DNA from 2 places in the Kribbella sp. NPDC050820 genome. Region 2 is predicted to be linked to the other one. Evidence: riboswitches for the same ligand, from Rfam matches in the RefSeq annotation. Region 2 holds a riboswitch; the other holds the start of a gene.
The links. A riboswitch is a leader RNA that binds a small molecule or an ion and turns the genes downstream of it on or off. The one in region 2 is predicted to bind S-adenosylmethionine.
Positions count from the first base shown of each region.

Region 1: linked by a shared signal. The riboswitch ahead of AB0H36_RS15535 (aminotransferase class V-fold PLP-dependent enzyme) and the one ahead of thrC (threonine synthase) in region 2 are both predicted to bind S-adenosylmethionine.

Region 1 is NZ_JBFAHB010000014.1:103,803-109,446, forward strand. It holds gene AB0H36_RS15525 (DNA translocase FtsK 4TM domain-containing protein) at 1-1,742, opposite strand, end outside; gene AB0H36_RS15530 (DinB family protein) at 1,848-2,363, opposite strand; SAM riboswitch class IV at 2,458-2,571, shown strand; gene AB0H36_RS15535 (aminotransferase class V-fold PLP-dependent enzyme) at 2,588-3,952, shown strand; gene AB0H36_RS15540 (prolyl oligopeptidase family serine peptidase) at 3,963-5,644, opposite strand, start outside.
Region 2 is NZ_JBFAHB010000055.1:28,400-34,043, forward strand. It holds gene AB0H36_RS34290 (hypothetical protein) at 1-211, shown strand, start outside; gene AB0H36_RS34295 (HD domain-containing protein) at 255-830, shown strand; gene AB0H36_RS34300 (zinc-dependent alcohol dehydrogenase family protein) at 1,193-2,215, opposite strand; gene AB0H36_RS34305 (ubiquitin-like small modifier protein 1) at 2,215-2,490, opposite strand; gene thrC (threonine synthase) at 2,487-3,746, opposite strand; SAM riboswitch class I at 3,760-3,899, opposite strand; gene AB0H36_RS34315 (helix-turn-helix domain-containing protein) at 3,965-4,927, opposite strand; gene AB0H36_RS34320 (cation:proton antiporter) at 5,083-5,644, opposite strand, start outside.

The DNA.
Region 1 (5,644 bases), on a different contig from region 2:
AGCTCGACCCGCTTGGGGTCGACCAGGATCATCCGCACCTCGTCCGGCGTGGCCCGCATCAGGATCGAGGTGATCAGCGAGTTCACGAACGACGACTTACCCGAACCGGTGGCGCCCGCGACCAGCAGGTGCGGCATCTTCGCCATGTTCGCGACGACGAACCCGCCCTCGACGTCCTTGCCGAGCCCGGCCACCATCGGATGGTGGTCGTTGCGCGCGGTCGCCGACCGGATCACGTCGCCGAGGCTGACGATCTCCTTGTCGGTGTTCGGGATCTCGATGCCGATCGCGGACTTGCCCGGGATCGGCGACAGGATCCGGACGTCGGCCGAGGCGACCGCGTAGGCGATGTTCTTCGACAGCGCGGTGACCTTCTCGACCTTCACCGCGGAGCCGAGCTCGACCTCGTACCGCGTGACGGTCGGGCCGCGGGTGTAGCCGGTGACCTGGGCGTCGATGCCGAACTGCTCGAACACCTCGGTGAGCCGGTCGACGACCTGGTCGGACGCCTTGGTCCGCGCCTTGTGCACCGAGCCCGGCTTGAGCATCTGCCCGTCGGGGAGCGTGTAGGTGATGTCGCCGGACAGGCTCAGCTGCTCGACCCGCCGCGGCAGCGGCGTGTGCGGCGGCGGCTCGGGCGGCGAGTCCGAAGAAGACTTGCCCGAGGCAACGACCGGTGACGGCGAGGGTACGGCGGCCGCCGCGGCGTCGGCGTCGTACGCGTCCTCCTCCGGGGGAGGCGGCGCGGCCTTCGACTTGCGGCCGCGCTTGCTGATTTCCCGCCCCTCGAGCACCGGCGAGTCGTACGGCTTGACCGTGGGCTCGCCGTCCTCGTCCTCGGAGGCGGCGGCCTTGGCGCGGCGCTCCTTGCGGGTCAGCCGGACGGTGTCGTCGGTCGGCGCGGCCACGACGGACGGTGCGTCCTCGGGCAGCGCCGTACGTCCCATCAGTACGTCGAAGGCCGCGCGGACCCGCACGGGTATCGCGTAGACCGGCGTCCCGGTGATCACCAGGGCGCCGAAGATCGACAGCAGGACCAGCAGCGGGGCCGCGACGTACTGCGTGAGCAGGTCGGACAGGAACGTGGAGATGAAGTACCCGATCGCGCCGCCGGCCTCCTGGATCGGCGCGTCGGCCGGGTTGCCGGGCCGGGGCAGGCCGTTGGCGATATGGATCAGGCCGAGCACACCGAGCGCGAACGTCGTCCAGCCGATTACCTGGCGGCCGGCCGGGCCGTTGCGGTCCGGGTGGCGCATGGTGCGCAGCGCGATGAACAGCAGCATCAGCGGCACGGCCCAGCCGATCATGCCGACGCTGCCGCCGACGACGGTCCGGATGACGTTGCCGACGGCACCTGGCAGCTGCCACCAGATGGCAGCGGCGACCACGACGCCGAGGCCGATCAGGAACAGGCCGGCGCCGTCGCGGCGGTGCTCGGGGTCGAGGTCGCGGGCGCCGTTGCCGATCCCGCGGACCATGCCGCCGAGCAGGTGCGCGATGCCGATCCAGAGCTTCACGAAGCCGCGGCCGAGCGCGAGCATGGCGGCCGCGAAGGGGCCCGGTCCGCTGACTTTGGGCGTGCTGGTCCGCGCCGCGGTGGATCCACCGCCGCGCTTCGTGCTCTGCCCACGTTTCTGGGCGCCTGACGGACGGGAGCGTCCACCAGCAGCCGACCGCGCCGTACTCGGCCGGTTGGCTGCCGACTTCTGCGCCCGCGCCGGGGAAGACGTGCGGGTCGCCATATACCTCAGGCTACCCCGATTACCTCTCGAGTCCCACGTGTCACACGCCGATCACGCTGCCCCATCCGTAGCGTCACGGCGCCACGACCGGACCAGGTCCGCAGCTTAGGCGCCGGTGGTGCCGTCCAGTTGTTCACGGACGAGGTCGGCGTGGCCGCAGTGCCGGGCGTACTCGCCGATCAGGTGGATGTAGATCATCCGCAGCGTCGACTCAGTTTCCTTGAAGGTGAAGCGCTCGTCCAGCGAGTGCCCGGCAGCAGCCTCGTCGGACAGCTTCCACTCCTCGATCAGGCCGTCGTACTCCGCTTCGGCCAGCGAAGCATCGATCAGCTCGAAGTCCGCGTCCTTCCCGAGCTCGAGCGGAAACACCGGCTCGGCGGGATCGGCGGCGAAGTGGATCCGGAACCAGATCCGCTCGACCTTGGTCAGGTGCCGGATCAGCCCGAGCAGCGACAGGTTCGACGGCGGCGATGGCCGCTCGGCCAGCTGCGCCGCCGTGAGGCCTGCGCACTTGAACAGCAGCGTGGTGCGGTAGAAATCCAGGTAGCCCTGGAGCAACGAGCGCTCCGGGGCGGTCAACGAGCCGGCCGGTCGTTCGACGGCAGGTGCTCTCCAAGTCATGCGTTCCCCAAGTTGTCCACGATGTGTTCGCCCATCTCATCACATGAGATAGCCACTGGCGTCGACCGTAGCCCGTTCGTTACCGTCTTCGGCAGGTCATGAGCGCCAGCGTCAAGCCCCGGCTCGCTGGCCGGCAACCCTCCTCCGCGGTGGGGTGCCCCGGGTGAAGACCAGGCCGTGCGGATACCCCGCTCGGCAAGTGCGGACTTCCTGGGAGCAGCAGCATGTCGATCCTCTCCATCCTCGAGCCTGCCAGTACGACGACCGCGCGGCCGACTGTGGCCCGCCTCGCGACCGGCAGCATCCCCGCCACCGTCGGCTCCGACCTGCTGGTCCCACTGGCCGACGGCCGGGTCACCGACTACGCGAACTTCGACCACGGCGCCAGCGCGCCGTGTCTGGAGTCGGTGCGCGCCAGCGTCGAGGCGGCACTGCCGTCGTACGCGTCGGTGCACCGCGGCAACGGCTACGCCTCCCGCATTACCACGCAGTGGTACGAGCGGGCCCGCGCCGAGGTGCATGCCTTCATCGGCGCCCGTGACGACGACCAGGTGATCTTCACCCGGCAGACGACCGATGCGCTCAACCTACTAGCCCACGCCGTACCAGCTGACGCGACCGTGATCGTGTTCGAGTCCGAGCACCACGCCGCGCTTCTGCCCTGGCCGGCTGAGCGGACCGTGCGCCTCGCTGCGCCGGCCAGCCCGAGCGAGGCGGTGACCAACGTCGCCGACGCGCTCCGCAACGCGCCCGAGGGCCCGCGGCTCGTCGTCGTCACCGGTGCGTCCAACGTGACCGGCGAGATCTTCCCGATCGCCGAGATCGCGGCCGTCGCCAAGGCGCACGGTGCGCGTGTCTGCCTGGACGCCGCGCAGCTCGCGCCGCACCGGCCGGTCGACATCGCCGAGCTCGACGTCGACTGGGTCGCGCTGTCCGGCCACAAGCTCTACGCGCCGTACGGCGCGGGCGCCCTGATCGGCCGCTCCGACTGGCTGGACGCCGCTGAGCCCTACCTGTACGGCGGCGGCGCGACGACTGCGGTCACCGAGGACCTCGTGGTCTGGGCGACCGGCCCGGCGCGGCACGAGGGCGGCTCCCCGAACGTGATCGGCGCGATCGCGCTGGCTTCGGCCTGTGCGGCGATCAGCAAGCACCGCGACGCCATCGAGCAGCACGAGCGCAGCCTGCTCGCCCGGCTCCGGACCGGTCTCGCGCAGATTCCCGGCGTCACGACGTACTCGATCTTCGGCCAGGACGCGGACCGCGTCGGCACGGTGTGTTTCACCGTCGCCGGCCTGACCTCGACCCTGGTGTCCGCGGCGCTGAGCGCCGAGTACGGCGTCGGCGTCCGCGATGGCAAGTTCTGTGCGCACCCGCTCGTCGGCCACCTGCTCGCGGACTCCCCCGAGCACGGTACGGCGGTCCGCGCGAGCCTCGGCCTCGGGACGACCCGAGAGCACGTGGACCGTCTCGTCAACGCCGTACGGACGCTGGCCACCAGCGGACCGCGGTCGGAGTACGAGGAGTCCGCGCACGGCTGTCAGCCCGCCGACGACCCCCGCGACCTCCAAGCGCCTCGCATCTGGTGATGCAGCCCTCCTACTGCTCAGGAGGTTCAAGGCCTACATGGTGAGCAGCGAACGCCAGTAGGTCCGCCCATTCCGACGCGACCATCGCGGCGGGTTTCCCGAAGCCGTGGCCGGTGTTGACCTCGACCCTGGTCAAGACAGGTTCGGCGGAGGACTGGGCATGCTGCAACGCGGCGATGAACTTGTGACTGTGCAACGGCACCACCCGGTCGTCGTGGTCACCGGTGACCACGAGCGTGGCCGGGTACGCCGTCCCGTCCTGCACCCGGTGCAGTGGCGAGTAGGCCAGCAGGTCCTCGAACTGCTTCGCGTCGCCCGGATGCCCGAAGTCCGACGTCCACGCGGCCCCCACCGTGAACAGGTGGAACCTCAGCATGTCGAGTACGCCGACACCCGGCAGCGCGACCGCGAACAGGTCGGGCCGCTGCGTCATCACGGCGCCGACCAGCAGACCGCCGTTGCTGCGACCGTGGATGGCGAGCTGCTCCGACGTGGTCACGCCGGTGTCGCGCAGGTGCTCGGCGACGGCGATGAAGTCGTCGAAGACGTTCTGCTTGTTCTTCAGGCGACCAGCGTCGTGCCAGGCGCTGCCGTACTCGCCGCCACCGCGCAGGTTCGCGATCACCAGCACCCCGCCGGCGGCCAGCCATGCCGGCCAGCCGGGCCGGTACTCGGCCAGGATCGGGATGCGGAAGCCGCCGTACCCGTAGAGCATGGTCGGTCGCGGGGACGAGTAGTCCAGGTCGGCGCGGCTGATCAGGAAGTACGGCACCTCGCGGCCGGGCTCGAGCCGGCGTTCGACCGTGATGGCCGGTGACGTGAAGCCGCCGGACCCGCGGACGAGCTCGGGCAGTGCGCGTACGGCGCCGGTCGAGGCGGACACGACGTACGAGAGGGTCGGTTCGGTCGGCGTGGACAGCCCGACGAAGAGCTCGTCGTACTCCGGGGAGGCGTTCATGCCGACCACTCCCCCGCCTGGCGCATCGACGACGCGGGCGTCGGAGCCGTCCAGCGCGTAGAGCGTGAGCACGGGTTGCGCGTCGAGCAGGGTCAGCGTGGCGAGGCCGCTCGCCGTACCGCGGACCGCCTGCAGGGTGCCTTCGCCCTCCGGGATCAGGTCGGCGAACTGCCCATCAAGGGACGCAAGCACGACGCGGCCGCGGGGTGCGTCGCGATCGGTGCGCACGACCAGCTGATCGCCGGACATCCGCACGAACGTGATCTCGTCCGCGAGGTAGTCGACCACCTTGATCGGCTCGCCGATGCCGCCGTCCGAGGTGATCGGGTAGACCCACAGCCGGGTCGCCGGGTCGGTGCCTTCGCTGATGTGGACGACGAGGTACCGGTCGTCCTCGGACACCTCGGGCGTGATGAAGATGCGGTCGTTCTCCGGGAAGTCCAGCACGAGCTCGTCCGACGATTGCGTCGTACCGACCCGGTGCAGCATCAACCGGCCGCCGGACAGCGACTTCGTCTCGGTGCCTTCGCTGCGCCCGCTCGCCGGGTAGTGCAGATAGAGGTACGCCGAGCTGTCAGGCAACCAGGTCGCCTCGCAGAACTTGGCTTCCGTGACCACGTCGTCGACCGGCGTGCCGGTGGCGATGTCGAGCAGCCGGAACGTCGTCCAGTCGCTGCCGCTCTCGTTGATGCCGTAGGCGAAGTACTTGCCGTCGGGGCTGACCGTGAAGGTGC
Region 2 (5,644 bases):
CGACGGCAAGTACTTGATCCGGGCGTGGGGCAAACGACACGAGTGGCACGGTCGCGGCACCGAGTTCACCCTGAGAGACCTCAAGACCGTCCGTCCCGGCCAGGTCCGTCACGACTCTCCACCCGCCGACGCCAGCCCGCCGTACGATGCCATTCCAGTGAAGTACCGCGTGACCCCGCTGAGCGAGTTCATCACAGAGGACTGCCCGTGAAGACTCCCAGAATTGGCCGACCGATGACAGAAGGGCAGCAGTCGTGACGGATGGGATCATCGACCGGGAGGCAGCGGGTGTTGTCGCCTTCGCCTATGAGATGGGCGTGCTCAAGCGGCTTCGCCGAGCGGGGTGGTGGCACGTCGGCGTTCGTGATCCCGAATCCGTTGCGGAGCACAGCTTGCGAGTCGCTCAACTCGCTGCGCTGATCGCCAGTGAGGAAGGCGGTGACCCCGCGCGGGCGGCGTACCTGGGGATGTGGCACGACTCGCAGGAGACCCGGATCGGCGACATCCCGCACAGCGCCAAGCCCTATCTGGAAGTCGCCGGCAACGAAAGCATCACCGAGGACCAAGTCGCGGTCCTTCCCGAGAGTGCGGCCAAGAGCATTCGAGAGGCCGTCACCGAGTACGAGACCGCAGAGACCATCGAGGCCCGCTGCGCCAAGGACGCCGACCGCCTCGAGTGCCTCCTGCAAGCGGTCGAGTACGGCGAAGCCGGCTACCAACGGGTCGACGGCTGGATCGAATCCTCACGCGCCCGCATCCAAACCCCCTTCGCCCGCCGCCTCGCCGAAGCGGCGCTGGTGACATCCCCACTCGCCTGGCGCGACCGCTGATCGAGAGTGGCCGAAGGTGAGCCGTGCTGTCCGGGTGACGCGGGTACGGCGACTGTGAGCGAAGCGAAGCCGACGCTGGACGTGGCCTTGATGAGGTTGGCCGACCTGTTGACGGATGCCCAGGCGTCCGTGGCTGAGATCAGGCACTGGATCTCGGAGTCGGCCAGACCCCGCCTCGCCCGCGTTCCCCTTGATCCCATCCTGACGGTACGACTCCGCATGTTCGAGGAAGACCGTTGAGCGGGTCCTGACGCGCGGCGGTGACCTTGAACAGGACATAGCATGTTCAAGGCCCCGAGTTCCTGCGCAAACCCTCGGTGCGTTGCCCGATGGACGGTGGCCGGGGTGTGCCGGAGGGCGGCTTACGGGCGGATGATCGTAATGCCGGCCGGGGTGCCGTTGGTGAGGGCGGCCAGGGCGGTGGGGGTTTCGGCGAGGGGAATGGTGCGGGTGATCAGCGCGGCGGGGTCTAGGTTGCCGGCGGCAACGAGGTTCAGCATCTCGGGGTAGGCGTGGGCGGCCATGCCGTGACTGCCCAGCCATTCCAACTCCTGGCCGATCAGGCGGCCTACGTCGAGTTGGACGCCGGATGGCAGGAGGCCGACTTGCAGGTGGCGGCCGCGGGGGCGCAGGGCGAGGAGGGCTTGCTGGACGATGTCGTTGGAACCCAGGGCGTCCATGGTGACGTGGGCGCCGCCGCCGGTGAGGTCACGGAGCTGGGACACGGTGTCGGCAGACGCCAAGACGGTGTCGGCGGCGCCGTACGTGCGGGCGAGGTCCAGCGCGTCGGGGTTCGTGTCGACGGCGATCACGCGGGCGCCGAGAGCGGCCGCGATCATGACCGCCGACAACCCGACGCCGCCGCAGCCGAAGATGACGACGTTCTCCGCTGCGACGACTCGGCCGACCTGGCGGACAGCGCGGAAGGAGGTGGCGAAGCGGCAGCCCAGGCCGGCGGCGGTGTCGAAGGACAGGTCGTCCGGCAGCCGGACCAGGTTCACAGCGGCGAACGGTACGGCGACGAAGTCCGCAAACGAGCCCCAGTAGTTGAAGCCGGGCTGGAGTTGGTTGGGGCAGACCTGTTGGTCCCCGGAGAGGCACTGTTCACACGTGCCGCACGCGCAGATGAACGGCGTGGTCACGCGGTCGCCGATCTGCCGGCCGGTCACCCCGGGGCCGAGGGCGGCGATCGTTCCGGCCAGTTCGTGCCCAGGGACGTGGGGCAGGACGATGTCCGGGTCGTGCCCCATCCAGCCGTGCCAGTCGCTGCGGCACAACCCGGTGGCCTCGACCTTCAGGACGACACCACCGGGCTTCGGCTCCGGGTCCGCTACCTCGGCAACAGTCGGCAGGACGCCGTACTGCTCAACCAGAACAGCGCGCATCAGCCGCCGGCGACTGCGGGGATGATCGAGATCTCGCCGCCGTCCTTCACCGAGGTCTGCAGGCCGTCGGCGAAGCGTACGTCGTCGTTGTCGACGTACACGTTGACGAAGCGGCGCAGCTCGCCGGAGTCGTCGAGGACGCGGCCCTTGATGCCCGGGTAGGCGGTGTCGAGGGACTCGAGCACCTCGCTGAGCGTCGCGCCCTCGGCGCTGACCGAGGACGCGCCCTGGGTGTACTGGCGCAGGATGGTCGGGACCCGGACACTCACGCTCACTGCAGGCCTGCCTTCACGAAGGCGTCGTACGACGCGGGGATGGTCACCTTGGGGCCGACCCGGTCGGCCACGGCGTCGAGGGTCTTCAGCCCGTCGCCGGAGTTGATGATCACCGTCTCGGCCTCGGGGTCGAGCTGGCCGGTCTCGACCAGCTTCTTCAGCGTCGCGACCGTCACCCCGCCCGCGGTCTCGGTGAAGATGCCCTCGGTGCGGGCGAGCAGCCGGATGCCCTCGATGACCTCTTCGTCGGTGACGTCCTCGATCGCGCCACCGGTACGGCGGGCCACGTCCAGCACGTACGGTCCGTCGGCCGGGTTGCCGATCGCGAGCGACTTGGCGATGGTGTCCGGCTTGACCGGCTTCACCACGTCGTACCCGTCCCGGAACGCCTGCGCGACGGGCGAGCAGCCGGTGGCCTGGGCGCCGTACACCTTGTAGTCGGTGGCGTCGACCAGGCCGAGCTTGCCGAGCTCGGTGAAGCCCTTGTCGATCTTGGTCAGCTGGGAGCCCGAGGCGACCGGGATGACGATCTGCTGCGGCAGCCGCCAGCCGAGCTGCTCGGCGATCTCGAAGGCGAGGGTCTTGGAGCCCTCGGAGTAGTACGGGCGGACGTTGACGTTGACGAACGCCCAGCCCTCCTCCTCGCCGGCGATCTCGGAGGCCAGCTTGTTCACGTCGTCGTAGTTGCCCTCGACCGCGACCAGCGTGCCGTCGTACACGGCGCTGGTGATGACCTTGGGGCGCTCGAGGTCGTGCGGGATGAACACGACCGAGCGGATGCCGGCCCGGGCGGCGGCCGCGGCGACGGCGTTGGCCAGGTTGCCGGTGGAGGGGCAGGCGAAGACCTTCATGCCGAGCTCGCGGGTGGCGCTCAGGGCACTGGCGACCACGCGGTCCTTGAAGGAGTGCGTGGGGTTGCCCGAGTCGTCCTTCACCCACAGCTTGCGCAGGCCCAGCTCGCGGGCGAGGTTGCCGGCGTCGATCAGCCGGGTGTAGCCGGGCTCGGTGTTCGGGAAGCTGGCCACGTCGACCGGGACGGGCAGCAGCGGCTGGTAGCGCCAGATGTTCTTGGGTCCGGCCTCGATCTGCTCGCGGGTGATGGTGGGGTACTCGTACCCGACCTCGAGCGGACCGAAGCACTCCGTACAGGCGTAGAACGGACCGAGCGGCGACTTCGCCCCACAGGCGCGACAGCTCAGGTGCGTACCGTTGCCGAAGGCACCTTCACGGATGGTGTGGGTGGCGGTCAGGCTCATGAGTGAGGTTCCCTCCTCATCTTCCCCGGACACCGGATCTCGGCGCGGGACGGATTTGGCACCGTTCCGCCGCGAGGGTCCCGGACGGGACCTCAACGGGGAGGGTTGCCGGGACTTCGACGGGCCGTTTCCCTCAGTCCCTCTGGATGAGCTCCCCCGAGATTACCCAATCGGGTCCATATTGTGTCTTCGGTTCCCACCATCCGAGACACTCGATCTCAACCGTGCCGGGCCCGGAAAGTACGGCGGTACGCCGACGGCGAGGTGTGAAGCTGCTTGGCAAAGTGATGACGCAGCGTCACCGGTGTCGCAAAGCCGGCTGCGGTCGCGATCTCCTCGACCGGGGCGTCACCGGTCTCCAGCATCGTCAGAGCCGCCTGGATCCGCTGCGCGATCAGCCACTTGCCCGGTGTCGTCCCGGTCGCCTTCACGAAGTGCCGCAGGTAGGTCCGCGGCGACAACCCCGCCTGCCTGGCCAGATCCGGTACGCCGATCGGCTCGGCGAGATGCTCCAGCGCCCACTCGAGGCTCCGCGCGACCGAAGCGTCGTCGGGGTCCGGCGGCACCGGCGACTCGATGTACTGCGCCTGCCCGCCGGCCCGGTACGGCTGGATCACCAGCCGCCGGGCGACCGCGTTCGCCACGGCCGCGCCGTAGTCCTTCCGCACCAGGTGCATGGCCAGATCCAGCCCTGCGGCACACCCCGCACTCGTGAGTACGTCGCCTTCGTCCGTGTAGAGCGGCTCTGGATCGACGTGGATCTTCGGATAGCGCTCACGCAGCATGTCGGCGTACCGCCAGTGCGTCGTTGCCCGGCGTCCGTCGAGCAGACCGGCCGCAGCCAGCGCGAACGCGCCTGAGCAGATCGACACCATCCGGGCGCCACGCCCGTGCGCAGTCTGCAGCGCCTCGATCAGCGCCGGCGACGTCTCACCGCGTGGGTCGTGGACGCTCGGGATGACGACCGTGTCCGCGGCCGCGAAGTCGTCCAGGCCGTGCGGGGTGCTCAGCGTGGCGCCGCCGAGCACGCGGATCGGGTCCGGTGTCTCGGTGCAGACCTTCAGCCCGTACCACGGCTGGTCGATGTCCGGCCAGGCCAGCCCGAACACCTCGATCACGATCCCGGCCTCGAAGGCCGTCATCCCGTCGTACGCGAGGACAGAAACCGTCCGTTGTCCCATGTCACAATCTTAGCGATAGTCGTCCCCAGCGCCACTTCTGGGAACGCCTCCAGCCGCGGACGATGGAGTCATGTTCAAGGTTCTGAAGGAGATCGCAGCCGGAATCAACGCCGCCTCCGCCGTCCGGCACGGGCTCACGCCGCCCGCAGGCGCGCTCACCGCCGACGGCCGTCGAGCGTACGCATCAAAGGCGTCGCGGCAACGCCGTGCACAAGGACGCTCAGCACGACGGTGAAGCCGACGGTCGCCCACAGCCACGGCAGGTCGGTCGCGAAATGCACCCCGACGGCGGCCAGGTAGTAGACCGACGTCACCCCCCGGACCCCGAAGGCCGCCGTCATCCAGCGCTCGGAGCGATCCAGCTCCGAGCGTGCGAGTGACAGCCACGCGACGACCGGCCGGACGACGAGCACCAGCAGTACGCCGCTCACCGCGCCGGCCAGTGTGAGCGGCTCGAGCAGGCCACCGGTGATCGCGACGCCGAGCAGCAGCAGGATTCCCCAGGTCAGGATGTGCTCGAGCTCCCCGATGAAGTTGTGCAGCTCCGCGTGGAACTCGTGACTCCGCTCGGCCGCCCGAAGCGCGAGCGCGGCGACGAAGACCGCGATGAACCCGTACCCGTGCAGCACCTCGGTCAGCCCGTAGACGCCGAGCGTCATGGCCAGCGCGAGGACTGGCTCACGTGAGTCCGCCAGCCGGAAGCTCTTCGCGGGCGCA